Regions from separate parts of the Aurantimonas sp. E1-2-R+4 genome, predicted to be linked through region 2. Evidence: predicted binding sites of a transcription regulator. Region 2 holds the regulator's gene; the other holds the start of a gene.
What was found. Region 2 encodes HrcA, which represses chaperone genes, less so after heat shock. Its sites were predicted from a motif close to GTTAGCACTCNCNNNNNGNGAGTGCTAAC; they were not measured.
Positions count from the first base shown of each region.

Region 1: a site for HrcA is predicted at 1,072-1,100, ahead of groES (co-chaperone GroES). Genes of this name have one in related genera too.

Region 1 covers NZ_JAZHLK010000019.1:14,223-21,355, reverse strand. The annotation lists gene VQ045_RS10595 (bifunctional riboflavin kinase/FAD synthetase) at 1-18, opposite strand, end outside; gene VQ045_RS10590 (TIGR01459 family HAD-type hydrolase) at 15-878, opposite strand; gene groES (co-chaperone GroES) at 1,163-1,459, shown strand; gene groL (chaperonin GroEL) at 1,557-3,206, shown strand; gene VQ045_RS10575 (CsbD family protein) at 3,483-3,665, shown strand; gene VQ045_RS10570 ((2Fe-2S)-binding protein) at 3,948-4,406, shown strand; gene VQ045_RS10565 (xanthine dehydrogenase family protein molybdopterin-binding subunit) at 4,410-6,569, shown strand; gene VQ045_RS10560 (Isoquinoline 1-oxidoreductase subunit) at 6,587-7,133, shown strand, end outside.
Region 2 covers NZ_JAZHLK010000065.1:2,821-9,953, forward strand. The annotation lists gene VQ045_RS19520 (tetratricopeptide repeat protein) at 1-88, shown strand, start outside; gene VQ045_RS19525 (NAD(P)/FAD-dependent oxidoreductase) at 793-1,962, shown strand; gene folD (bifunctional methylenetetrahydrofolate dehydrogenase/methenyltetrahydrofolate cyclohydrolase FolD) at 2,067-2,984, shown strand; gene grpE (nucleotide exchange factor GrpE) at 2,996-3,637, opposite strand; gene hrcA (heat-inducible transcriptional repressor HrcA) at 3,843-4,955, opposite strand; gene rph (ribonuclease PH) at 5,135-5,860, shown strand; gene rdgB (RdgB/HAM1 family non-canonical purine NTP pyrophosphatase) at 5,857-6,501, shown strand; gene hemW (radical SAM family heme chaperone HemW) at 6,498-7,133, shown strand, end outside.

The DNA.
Region 1 (7,133 bases), on a different contig from region 2:
CGCGGCGCCATTCGTCATGCCAGCGCCGCCATGAAAGTGCGGGCGTCGAGACCGCGTTCGCGCAAGACCCGCACGACCGCCTCGGCGTCGGGGTCCGGTCCGCCGAACTCGTCACCATGGACGCCGTCGGTGATCAGCAGCACATCGATGCCGAAATCGTTGGCGCCCTTGATGTCGGTCATCAGGCCGTCGCCGATGGCGAGAATGCGCGCGCGATCGGACATGCCGGCCACCCGGGTCGCGACGTCGTAGATCGGCCGATGCGGCTTGCCGGCGAGATGGACCGTCGCCCCGAGGGCGGCATAGTCACGCGCCAGCGCGCCGGCACAGTAGATCAACCGGTCGCCGCGATGCACGACGATGTCGGGATTGGCGCAGATCATCGGCAGGCCACGGGAATGCAGCCGGGACAGCAGTTCGCCATAGTCGGCGGGCGTCTCCGCCTCGTCGTCGTAGAGGCCGGTCGCCACAATCACCGCCGCGTCCGCCTCGCCAACCCGCTCGACGCCGAGCCCGTCGAACAGTTCGATGTCCCGTGCCGGGCCGAGATGGAAGACCGGCCCTCCGGTCTCCGCGATCAGCGCGCGGGTGGCGTCGCCGGAGGTGACGACCGCATCATAGGCATCACGCGAAAACTCCAGCGCATCGAGTTGGTCGATGACGCTGGCCGAGGGGCGCGGCGAATTGGTCAAAAGAACCACTTTGGCGCCCGCCGCGCGCGCCTCCGTCAAGGCGGCTTCGGCGGCCGGGTGCTTGCGCTCGCCATTGTGGACGACGCCCCACACGTCGCAGAACAGCGCGTCGTAACCGGTGGAAATCTCAGCCAGAGCCTTTATCTTGCGACTGATGCCGGAATTACCGGGAGTGGTGATGTCCATCGACGGCCCGTTATCTTTCAACTGATCGCCCGACGCGATAGAGGGGGGCCGCCAGCGGGTCAAGGCACTGGCCGACCGGGCTGGTCGCCCGCGAGGACCAGCCCTATCCGGCTTGGCCAGCCCATAAAAATCCTGTCGTCCGTCGTTGCCGACATCTTGACATCGCGTCGCTCGCCACCCTATCTGCCTCGTCGTTAGCACTCTCCATTGGTGAGTGCCAAATTCTTCGAGCCGGGTCCCGTTCTGGGTCCGGCCGTATTCGTTCAACGAAGGGTTCAACGAACATGGCAGCTGTGAATTTCCGTCCCCTGCACGATCGCGTCGTCGTACGCCGGGTGGAATCCGAAGCCAAGACCGCTGGCGGGATCATCATTCCGGATACGGCGAAGGAAAAGCCCCAGGAAGGCGAGATCATCGCGGTCGGCTCCGGCGCGCGTGACGAGTCCGGCAAGGTCGTTCCGCTCGACGTCAAGTCCGGCGACCGTATTCTCTTCGGCAAATGGTCGGGCACCGAGGTCAAGCTGAACGGCGAAGACCTTCTGATCATGAAGGAATCCGACATCATGGGTATCGTCGGCTGAAGACGAGCGACGGCTCCTGAGCCGACGTTCCACAACGACATTCCAAGAAACTTCAAACGGCGCGGCCTTCGATGGCGCGCCCGGGAGAATTAAGACCATGGCAGCTAAAGAAGTAAAATTCGGCCGCGACGCACGTGAACGCATGCTGCGCGGCGTCGACATCCTCGCCGACGCGGTGAAGGTGACCCTCGGCCCCAAGGGTCGTAACGTCGTCATCGACAAGTCCTTTGGCGCGCCCCGCATCACCAAGGACGGCGTCACCGTCGCCAAGGAGATCGAGCTCGAGGACAAGTTCGAGAACATGGGCGCCCAGATGGTGCGCGAAGTGGCCTCGAAGACCAACGACAAGGCCGGCGACGGCACCACGACCGCGACGGTTCTCGCCCAGGCGATCGTTCGCGAGGGTGGCAAGTCGGTTGCCGCCGGCATGAACCCGATGGACGTCAAGCGCGGCATCGACATGGCCGTCATCAAGGTCGTCGAAGCTCTGCAGGCCTCGGCTCGCAAGATCGAGACCTCGGACGAAGTCGCCCAGGTCGGCACCATCTCGGCCAATGGCGAGAAGGAAATCGGCGAGATGATCGCCGCCGCCATGCAGAAGGTCGGCAACGAGGGCGTCATCACGGTCGAGGAAGCCAAGACCGCCGAGACCGAGCTCGAAGTCGTCGAGGGCATGCAGTTCGATCGCGGCTATCTGTCGCCTTACTTCGTGACCAACCCGGAGAAGATGGTCGCCGAGCTCGAGGACGCCTACATCCTCCTGCACGAGAAGAAGCTCTCCAACCTCCAGGCGCTGCTACCGGTGCTCGAGTCCGTCGTGCAGTCCTCCAAGCCGCTGATCATCATCGCCGAGGACGTCGAAGGCGAGGCTCTGGCCACGCTCGTCGTCAACAAGCTGCGTGGCGGCCTGAAGATCGCCGCCGTCAAGGCGCCGGGCTTCGGCGATCGCCGCAAGGCGATGCTCGAGGACATCGCCGTCCTCACCGGCGGTCAGGTCATCTCCGAGGACCTCGGCATCAAGCTCGAGAATGTCACGCTCGACATGCTCGGCCGCGCCAAGAAGGTCTCGATCACCAAGGAAAACACCACCATCGTCGATGGTGCCGGTGAGAAGGAGCAGATCCAGGCCCGTGTCGGCCAGATCAAGGGCCAGATCGAGGAGACCACCTCGGACTACGACAAGGAGAAGCTGCAGGAGCGTCTCGCCAAGCTGGCGGGCGGCGTCGCGGTCATTCGCGTCGGCGGTGCGACCGAGGTCGAGGTCAAGGAAAAGAAGGACCGCGTCGACGACGCGCTCAACGCCACCCGCGCGGCTGTTGAAGAGGGTATCGTTGCCGGTGGTGGCGTCGCTCTGCTGCGCGCCTCCAATGCCCTGACGATCAAGGGCGAGAACCAGGACCAGGAAGCCGGCATCACCATCGTGCGCCGCGCGCTCCAGGCTCCGCTTCGCCAGATCGTCACCAATGCTGGCGCCGAAGGCTCCATCATCGTCGGCAAGATCCTCGACAATTCGTCGGTGACCTTCGGCTACAACGCCCAGACCGGCGAATATGGCGACATGATCCAGATGGGCATCGTCGATCCGGTCAAGGTCGTGCGCTCGGCGCTCCAGGACGCGGCTTCGGTCGCCGGCCTGCTGGTCACCACCGAGGCGATGATCTCGGAGGCTCCGAAGAAGGATTCGGGCGGCGGCATGGGCGGCGGCATGCCCGGCGGCATGGGCGGCATGGGCGGCATGGACTTCTAAGAAGCCGTCAGGCTTCGCGGAAGGGCATCAAGCCGCCCATCACTCCAAAGTGCCAAAACCGGGCAAGCCCGGTTTTGGGTGGCGGCATGGACTTCTAAGAAGTCCAGCATCGCAGACTGCTGTTTATGGAAGGGGCTCGGCATCGCCGGGTCCCTTTTCGATTCCAGGTCGTGGCCAACGATTTATCGATCCATCTTCGGAACGCGCGCCGAGGAAATGCGTTTGTTTTTCCGAAGCCTGGCAGTTCGCCGGACTATTTCTCAAAGGAATGGATCGATGGTCGACAAGAACGAGATCAAGGGCGGCGCCAAGGAAGTCGGTGGCAAGCTCAAGGAAGCAGCGGGCAAAGCCGTCGGTAACGAGCGGCTGGAAGCCGAAGGTCAGATTGACCAGGTCGAGGGCAAGACCCAGAAGAACTACGGCAAGGTCAAGGATGCGGTGCGCGACCAAGTGAAGTGACCATTGGTCGCACCGGACTGACATCGAGGGCTGCTCCGACGCTGGAGCGGCCCTTTTGTTTCGCCCCTTCGCCAACGTCGGCGGGGATCGACCTGCCCACCACGCCCGTGGTTGCCGTCAGTGGATCCGCCCAGAGACCAGAGGTGAACACAGAGTTCCGCTTTTCGGCCACGTAGCTGCACTTGTCTCGCGCAAGGCCGCGGCTAAGTTTTAGCAAATGCTAATTTTCGGCCGCGGGAAATTTCCGGCCGCTCCCTTTCAGCCAACCGCAAGGAGGCTTGCTTGATCAATTTCACGCTTAACGGCGAAGAGAAGACGTTCGACGGTGATCCCGACACACCGCTGCTCTGGGTGATCCGCGACGCGGAAAAACTGACCGGCACGAAATATGGCTGCGGCATCGCCCAATGCGGCGCCTGCACCGTCCATCTCGACGGCATGACCCGCCGCTCCTGCATTACCCCGATCTCGACGGTTGACGGCTCCAGCGTTACCACCATCGAAGGGGCCGAGGGTCGCGAGGCCGAAGCGGTCCAAGCCGCCTGGACGGCGATCGACGTGCCCCAATGCGGCTATTGCCAGTCCGGCCAGATCATGTCGGCTGTCTCACTACTGCAGTTCAATCCCAAGCCGAGCGACGAGGACATAGACAACGCGATGGCCGGCAACATTTGCCGTTGCGCCACCTATGTCCGCATCCGCCAGGCGATCCATGACGCCGCCGCGAAGCTGGAGGGCTGACCCATGAATATCCAGAGCATCCAAACGACACGGCGCGGCTTCCTCGCTGGCGCCGGCCTCGTGATTGGCGTCAGCCTCGCCATGCGCGGCAGAGCCGCGGCTTCCTTGCTGCAAGGCGCGCCGGCCGGCGCGGCGGGACCGGTCCAGGATCTCAATGCGTTCGTGCGCATCGCGCCGGACGGCGTCGTCACTGTGCTGTCGAAGCATATCGAGTTCGGCCAGGGTCCCTATACGGGCCTGACCACACTGGTGGCCGAGGAACTCGACGCCGATTGGGGCCAGATGCGGGTCGCGGCCGCCCCTGCGAATGACGAACTCTACGCCAATCTGGCCTTCGGCATTCAGGGAACCGGCGGCTCGACCGCGATCGCCAATTCCTACGAACAGATGCGCAAGGCCGGCGCCACCGCGCGGGCGATGCTGGTCGCCGCGGCCGCCGATGAGTGGGGCGTTTCGGCCGGAGAGATCACCGTCGCCAAGGGGCGCATCCGGCACGAAGCGTCGGGCAAGGAGTCCGGCTTCGGCGAACTGGCCGAGAAAGCCGCCACCATGGAGGCGCCGGCCGATCCCGTGCTGAAAGACCCGAAGGATTTCGTGCTGATCGGCACCGACCGGCCAAAACTCGACACGCCGGAAAAGACCAATGGTCAGGCAGTGTTCACGCTCGACGTCATCGCCGACGACATGCTGATCGCCATGGTCGCTCACCCCGCGCATTTCGGCGCCACGGTGAAGGGTTTCGACGACACCGAGGCCCGCAAGGTTCCCGGCGTCATCGACGTCAAGCAGATCACGCAAGGCGTCGCGGTGTTCGCCGAAAACACCTTTGCCGCGCTTAAAGGGCGGGCGGCGCTGACGATCGACTGGGATCTCAGCGCGGCGGAGACGCGCTCCAGCGAGGCGATCTACGCCGATTATCGCAAGCTGCTCGCAAGTGAGGGCCTCGAAGCGACCAACAATGGCGATACCGAAAGCGCCTTGTCCGCTGACGGCATCACCACATTGCGTTCGGAAATCACCTTTCCTTTCCTCGCCCACGCACCGATGGAGCCGCTCGACGCGGTGCTGATCCAGGCCGAGGACGGGTCGATCGACTGCTACAATGGCTCGCAGTTTCCTGGCCAGGACAAGGCGGCGATCGCCGATGTGTGCGGCGTCGATCCGGCCAAGGTGCGGGTCAATACCCAGCTTGCCGGCGGCAGCTTCGGCCGGCGCGCACAGTTCGGGTCTCCCTACATGCGTGAGGCGGCGGAAGCGTTCAAAGCCTCCGGCATGACGCGGCCGATCAAACACATGTGGACCCGCGAGGACGACATTCGCGGCGGCTTCTACCGGCCGATCTACGTGCATTCGCTGGAAGGCGCCATCGATCGGGACGGCAACATCGTCGCCTGGGACCAGCAGATCGTCGGCCAGTCGGTCATGAAGAAGACCGACCTCGACGAGAGCACCGTCGAAGGGGCCGCGGATATGCCCTACGGGATTTCCAATCTGCGGGTGCGGGCCTACAATGTCGAGCTTCCGGTGCCGGTGCTGTGGTGGCGCTCGGTGGGTCACAGTCATACCGGCTTTGCCGTCGAGACGTTCATCGACGAACTGCTGGAGAAGGCCGGCAAGGACCCGGTCGAGGGTCGCCTCGCCCTGCTTCAGAACGATCCTCGTCGCGCCAATGTCCTGCGCAAGGCGGCCGAGATTGCCGATTGGGGATCGCCCGTCGCCGACGGACGCCAGCGTGGCGTCGCCGTGCATAAATCCTTCAATACCTATGTCGCCGAGATCGCCGAAGTCTCGATCGGCGAGAGGGGCGAGCCACGGGTGCATAAGGTCTGGTGCGCCGTCGATTGCGGTGTCGCCGTCAACCCCAACATCATCCGCGCGCAGATGGAAGGCGGCATTGGCTATGGCCTCGGCGCGGTCCTCTTTGACCAGATCACCCTCGGCGAGGGCGGCGAGATCGTCCAGTCCAACTTCCACGACTACCGGTCGCTGCGCATCAACGAAATGCCCGAGGTCGAGGTGGCGATCATCGAATCCAGCGAGGCGCCGACCGGCGTGGGCGAACCGGGCACGCCGCCGGTCGGACCGGCCGTCGCCAATGCCTGGCGCCGCCTGACCAGCCAGCCGGTGCGGCAATTGCCATTGGTGAAGGCGCTGACATCGTGAACAACGGGATATTCAAAGTGACAGCATCAAAAATTCTGGCCGGCCGTTGGGCCGCTATGGCTCTGACCGCCAGCCTTATCCTGGGTTCGGGACCCGGCCTGGCCCAGGACAGCGCGTCCGAGGCGCCCGCCTCGCCGGCCGCGGTAGCCGATACAGACACCGGGTCGCTGAAGTCGGTCGCCGACTTCGATTCCATCGCCGATGAGAAGGAGCGCTCGATCGCCATCTTCGAGGAGACCGGCAAGGTGCTCCAGGATCCCCGTTGCGTGAATTGCCATCCGCGCGGCGACTCGCCTTTGCAAGGTGACGACATGGCGATCCACGAACCGCCGGTGGTGCGTGGCGAGGCCAACTTCGGCGCGCCCGGCATGACCTGCAACACCTGCCATGGGCCGGAAAACGCCCAGGTCGTCGCCCAGACCGAGGACATCCAGTCGATCCCCGGCAACCCCAACTGGCATCTCGCCCCGGTCGAAATGGCGTGGGAGGGCAAGTCGCTCGGCGAGATCTGCGCGCAGATCAAGGACGAAAACCGCAATGGCGGCAAGACGCTGGCCGAATTGG
Region 2 (7,133 bases):
CGACATCAACGAGCGACGCGGCAACCGCAGGTTTAGCAACCTTGTCAGGCAAACAATCCAGCAAGTCCGCAAGCGGACCGGGCGTTAACGCCCCCCCCATTTCCGGTTTGTTGCCCTTTGATCGACGCTGAACATGCAAAGGCGGGTAGAGGCTACCACTCATCGTTCGCTCCACATCTGCTATCTTGCGACTCGGGAGGGCGTGGCGGCGACCACCAAGAGTCGCAAGCCGCGCCCGGAGGGTGTCGCACAAGAAGATCAGTTCCAGAAAAACACGCTGACAGGACTACGCCGACAACGAGACCGCATGCGGCGCCCCACGAACGGCGGATTGTTCGTTGTTGTGTCGAACACCCACATTTTCCGCTGCGCGGACCTCGGAAGCTACCGCAGCCAAGGTCCGCTCTCCGCGCTCCGTTGACCTTAACACACTTCGCAACGAACGACCGCTTTCGGGAAGGCCTTGAGAAGCAGCGAAGGTCCGACATTGGGCGCGAAGCGGACGAGTCCCTTGCTCTGCGGCCTCCTCACCCCCGCGTCCGTCATGGGTCGCACGGGCCGCAGTCGCCCGGCCATGCTTCGCCAGCGCCCACGAGCCGAGCGCATCGCGTGCCACCAGCAATTCCTCTCCGATATCCGTGCGCTCGTATTCCCCCTTCGGCGGGATCGTGGGATAGGCCGTGAGGCTGCCGAGCCCTTTACTCACGAACGCGATGGAGCGTACGACGCCATCGATCGGGTCAAGGCCATCGCGCGCTTCACGCGGTCATCGCGCCGCAGTAAAAGGCCGACATGGACTACGATGCGATCATCCTCGGCGCGGGCGGCGCGGGTCTCCTGGCCGCGGCGACCGCGGGCAAGGCCGGCGCGCGGATTTGCGTCATCGATCATGCCGACAAGCCGGGCAAGAAGATCCTGATCTCGGGCGGCGGGCGGTGCAATTTCACCAACCGGGAGACCGAGCCCGCGTGCTTCCTGTCCGAGAACCCGCATTTCGCCAAATCCGCGCTCAGCCGCTACACCCAGTGGGATTTCCTCGCGCTGGTCGAGCAGCACGGCATCGCCTGGCACGAAAAGACCCTCGGACAGCTGTTCTGCGACGGGTCCGCGCGGCAGATCGTTGAGATGCTCGTGGGCGAATGCCAACGCGGCGGCGTCGAGATCCGGCTGTCCACGGATATCGGCGAGATCAGCCACGCCGACGGGCGCTTCCGGGTCGCCAATGCGACGGCGCCGCAACTGGTCATCGCGACGGGCGGCCCCTCGATCCCGAAAATGGGCGCGACGGGCAAGGCCTATGAGATCGCCCGGCGCTTCGGCCTCAATGTCGTCACGCCACGTCCGGCGCTCGTGCCGTTGACCCTCGGTCCGGACGAGAGGCTGTTCCGGGAGATTTCAGGAGTGTCCTGCCCGGCCGTGGCGCGCGTCGGCGACACGGCCTTCGAGGAGGCCGCGCTGTTCACGCACAAAGGGCTTTCGGGGCCGGCCATCCTGCAGATCTCGTCCTACTGGAAACCCGGCGAGACCATCGCGCTCACCCTGGTCGCGGCATCCGCCGAGATGCTGCGCGGCGCCAAACGGCGGATGCCGCGCGCGCATATGAAAGCGGCTCTGGCCGAGCGCCTTCCGAACCGGCTGGCCGAGGCCCTCGCCGCCCGCATCGACATCGCCAGGGAGCTCGGCAATATCGCGGATGCCGAGCTCGATCACGCGGCCGAAACCCTGACGCGGCTGACCTTCCGCCCGACGGGAACCGAAGGCTTTGCCAAGGCCGAAGTGACGGCGGGCGGGATCGACACGGCGGAACTCTCCTCCAAGACCATGGAGGCGCGCCGTGTTCCGGGCCTCTACGCCATCGGCGAAGCCGTCGACGTGACCGGCTGGCTCGGCGGCTACAATTTCCAGTGGGCCTGGTCATCGGGCGTCGCCGCCGGCCGGGCGATCGCCGCGCGCATGGGGTGATGGCGATCGCCGCTTTCCGCCGCCCCTTTCCCCACACCCTTTCCCCGCACCCTCGATCTGCCCTAAGAACCCTGTCGGCACCGGCATTTGGGGGAGCGGCAGACATGACGGCACAGCGGATCGACGGCAAGGCGCGCGCGGCGCGGATCATCGAGGAGGTGAAGCGCGCGGCCGACGCGCTCACCACCGAGACCGGCATGGAGCCGGGGCTGGCCGTCGTCATCGTCGGCGAGGACCCGGCCAGCCAGGTCTATGTCGGCTCCAAGGCGCGGACCGCCAAGGACTGCGGCTTCAAATCAGTCAAGCATGTGCTGGGCGCCGAGATCGGCGAGGCCGCGCTGCTCGGCAAGATCCGCGAGCTCAACGCCGACCCGACCATCCACGGCATTCTGGTGCAATTGCCGCTCCCCGATCAGATCGACGAGGCCAAGGTGATTCAGGCGATCGCGCCGGACAAGGATGTCGACGGCTTCGGCCTCGTCAATGTCGGCCGCCTCTCGACCGGCGCCCTCGACACGGCCTTCGTGCCCTGCACGCCGGCCGGCTCGATGATCCTGATCCGCGACATCCTCGGCGACGATTTGTCGGGCAAGACGGCCGTCGTCGTCGGCCGCTCCAACATCGTCGGCAAGCCGATGGCGCAGCTGCTGCTCGCCGCCAACGCGACGGTGACCATCGCCCATTCGCGCACCAAGGACCTTCCCGCCGTCTGCCGGGGCGCCGACATTCTGGTCGCGGCCGTCGGGCGGCCCGAGATGATCACCGGCGACTATGTGAAGGCGGGCGCCGTCGTCATCGACGTCGGCATCAACCGGATCGCCGCGCCGGAAAAGGGCCTCGGTGACGACGGCAAGCCGAAGACGCGCCTCGTCGGCGACGTCGCCTTTGCCTCGGCCACCGAAAAGGCCGCGGCGGTCACGCCGGTGCCGGGCGGCGTCGGGCCGATGACCATCGCCATGCTGATGGCCAACACGCTGACCGCCGCCTACCGCGCGGCGGGACGGAAACCGCCCGCGTTTTGAACGCCGCCTGATTACGCCGCGTCGCCCGCGGTGCCGGCCTCGGCCGTCTCGTCCGGCTTCGGCTGGCCCTGCTTCGGCCCGCCCTTGGCGACGCCGACCATTGCCGGCCGCAGCACCCGGTCGCCGATCGCATAGCCCGCCTGCACCACCTGGACGACGGTGTTGTTGGGGACCTCCGGGTTCGGCACCTCGAACATCGCCTGATGGAAATGCGGATCGAAGCGCTGGCCCTCCGGATCGAGCTTCTTCACGCCATGCTTTTCGAGCGTGCCCAGCAGCCCGCGCTCGGTCACCTCGATGCCGTCGATCAGGGCGTTGAGGCCATCGTCGCCGTGTTCCTTGGCCTCGGCCGGAACCGCCTCGATGGCGCGGCGCAGATTATCGGCGACCGACAGCATCTCGCGGGCGAAGCTGGTGACGGCGTAGGTGCGCGCGTCCTTGATCTCGCGCTCGGTGCGCCGGCGCAGATTTTCCATGTCGGCGGCAAGCCGCAGCAGGCGATCCTTGACGTCGGCATTCTCGGCCTCGAGATCGGCGATGCGGGCGGCATCGGCGTCGGCCGCCGCATCCGCATCGGCAAAGCCGCTCGCGGCATCCGCGGCGAACTCGTCATCGGCGTTGGCGTTGGCCGCGCCTCGCTCGGTTTCCGCCATCGCCGCCCTGTCGGCCGCCGCGGCTTCCGCCGCCTCGCTGCGGTAGACACCCTGAGTGCGCCTGTCTTTCTCGCTTGCCATCCGTCCTTCACCTCATCTCAGTCGCGCGCCGCAACACGCTTCTCTTCGGCTCGTGGGAGGGCGAGCGCGGATTGCGGCGGAAAATCATTATCGAGGCCGCATATCGAATTGACGGGCGCAGAAATCAAGCCTCGCGCGCGGCAGAGCCCTTGGCGAGCAGTCGGGAGACGATACGCGCGGTATAATCGACCATCGGCACGATGCGCTTGTAGTTGAGCCGGGTCGGGCCGATGACGCCGACCGCGCCGATGACGTTTTCCGTGCCACCCCTGTAGGGCGCGACGACCAGCGACGAACCCGACAGCGAGAACAGCTTGTTCTCCGAGCCGATGAAGATGCGCACGCCGTTGCCGGTTTCGGCAAGGCCGAGCAGCTCGATGATGCCGCTTTTGGTCTCCAGATCGTCGAACAAGAGGCGCAGGCGGTCCAGATCCTCGGCCGCCGTGACGTTTTCCAAAAGATTGGCCCGGCCACGCACGATCAGCCGCGCCGGCTGATCGGCGGAGGCACCGGACCAGACGGCGAGGCCCTTGTCGACGAGCTCGCGCGACAGGACGTCGAGGGCGTTCGCCGTCTCGTCCTTCAGCCGGGCGATGCGCTCGCTGGCCTCGCCGAGCGTCCGCCCGACCACATGGGCATTGAGGAAATTGCCGGCCTCAATGAGCTGCGAGGCAGTGATCCCGGCCGGAAGGTCGAGGATGCGGTTTTCGACCTCGCCATTGGCGCCGACCAGCACCGCCAGCGCCTTGGTCGGCTCCAGCCGGATGAACTCGATATGTTTCAGCCGCAGGTCGGATTTGGCGGTCAGCACGATGCCGGCGCCGCGCGACAGGCCGGACAAGAGATTGCTCGCCTCGGTCAGCAGCGAATCGAACGGCCTTCCGTCGCCGGACAACCGGACCTTTTCCTCGATCTCCTCGCGCTCGGAGGCGCCGAGATCGCCGACCTCCAGAAACGCGTCGACGAAAAACCGCAGGCCGAGCTCGGTCGGCAGCCGCCCGGCGCTGACATGCGGGGCGTAGATGAGGCCGAGCGCCTCCAGATCGCTCATCACGTTGCGGATCGAGGCCGGCGACAGCGCGTTGCTCAAGAGCTTCGACAACATGCGCGAGCCGACCGGCTCGCCGATGTCCAGATAGCTCTCGACGATCAGCCGGAAGATGTCACGCGTCCGCTCGTCGAGACCCAGTGGGGTTGCGGCGACCAAGTCGCTGACTGGCAAGCGGAATTCGGTCATGATTGGGTGTTCGCTTCGGGCACCATCTAACTATAGGTGTCCCGGCCGGCGGAGCCAAGCCGCAATGCCGTTCTCTCGATGTGCCCGGCTTGCCGCCTCGCCGCATGGCCGGTACAAGCCCGGCACAACCCGTGGCGGTTATTCGCCTTCTTTCAAAGACTATTATTCAGGACGGCATCATGCGCCCATCGAAACGCGCCGGCGACCAGTTGAGGCTCGTCAGCCTCGAGCGCGATTTTTCACGCCACGCGGAAGGCTCCTGTCTCGTCAAGTTCGGCGACACCCATGTGCTGTGCACCGCGAGCCTGGAAGAGCGGGTGCCCGGCTGGCTGAAGAACTCCGGCAAGGGCTGGGTGACCGCCGAATACGGCATGCTGCCGCGCGCCACCGGCGAGCGCATGCGCCGCGAGGCCGCCAGCGGCAAGCAGTCCGGCCGCACCCAGGAGATCCAGCGCCTGATCGGGCGCTCGCTGCGCGCGGTCGTCGATCTGCAAGCGCTCGGCGAACGGTCGATTACCGTCGATTGCGACGTCATTCAGGCCGACGGCGGCACGCGCACGGCAGCGATCACCGGCGGCTTCGTGGCGCTCGCCGACTGTCTCGGCTGGATGGAGGCCCGCTCGATGGTCAAGCGCGACAAGGTGCTGACGGATCATGTCGCGGCGATCTCCTGCGGCATCTACAAGGGCACGCCGGTTCTCGACCTCGATTATCTGGAGGATTCGGCTGCCGAGACCGACGCCAATTTCGTCATGACCGGCACCGGCGGCATCGTCGAGATCCAGGGCACGGCCGAGGGCACGCCGTTTTCGGAGGCCGAGTTCACGGCCCTTCTGGGACTGGCCCGCAACGGCATCGGCGACCTCGTGGCGATGCAGCGCGCGGTGCTCGAGGCCGCCCGGTGAAACTGATCGACCCGAATGACGGGCCGCTTCTCGTCGCCAGCCACAATGTCGGCAAGATCTGGGAGTTCCGCGAACTGCTGGAGCCCTTGGGCTTCGATGTGACGTCGGCGAAGGACCAGAACCTCGACGATCCGGAAGAAACCGGCACCACATTCGAGGCAAACGCCGAGATAAAGGCGCTGGCAGCTATGCGGGCAACAGGCGTTGCGTCGCTTTCGGACGATTCGGGCCTCGTCGTCGACGCGCTCGGGGGCGATCCCGGCATCTATTCGGCGCGCTGGGGTGGACCGGAGCGGGATTTCGCCATGGCGATGCGCAATGTCGAGGAAAAGCTGCAGGCCGCCGGGGCAACGACGCCCGACAAGCGTCGGGCGCGGTTCGTCGCGGTCCTCTGTCTGGCGCGACCGTCCGGCAAGACGCATTTGTTCCGCGGCGAAGTGGACGGCACCATTGTCTGGCCACCGCGCGGCACGCTCGGCTTCGGCTACGATCCGATCTTTCTTCCTGAGGGCCAGGACCGTACCTTCGGCGAGATGATGTCGCTGGAAAAACATGCCTGGAAACCCGGCCAGCCAACGGCGCTCTCGCACCGGGCACGGGCGTTCCAGAAATTCGCGCGCGACGCGCTCGGAGTCGAATGACGGAGCAGAGCCGCCCAACCGGCGACATCCTCGCCTTCGATCCGGCGCCTCGCGAGCCCGGCTTCGGCGTCTATGTGCATTGGCCGTTCTGCGCGGCCAAATGCCCCTATTGCGACTTCAACAGCCATGTTCGCCACAGGCCGATCGACCAGGCCCGTTACGCGGCGGCCTTCGAGCGGGAACTGACCGACGCCGCACGGCGCTCGGCCGGCCAAACCGTCACCTCGATCTTCCTCGGCGGCGGCACCCCCTCGCTGATGGAACCGGCGACGGTCGCGCGGGTCCTCGATGCCGTCGCCGCCAACTGGACCATCGCGAACGGCGCCGAGATCACCCTGGAGGCCAACCCGTCGAGCGTCGAGGCCGAGCGTTTCCGCGGCTACCGGGCGGCCGGCGTCAACCGGGTATCGCTCGGCGTCCAGGCGCTGAACGACCGCGACCTGAAGCTGCTCGGCCGCCTGCATGACGTGGAGCAGGCACTGCACGCCATCGGCCTGGCGCGCGAGATCTTCCCGCGTCTGTCCTTCGACCTGATCTATGCCCGACCCGACCAGACCGTCGACGCCTGGGAGGCGGAACTGACCCGTGCGCTCGATCTCGCCGCCGATCATTTGTCGCTCTACCAATTGACG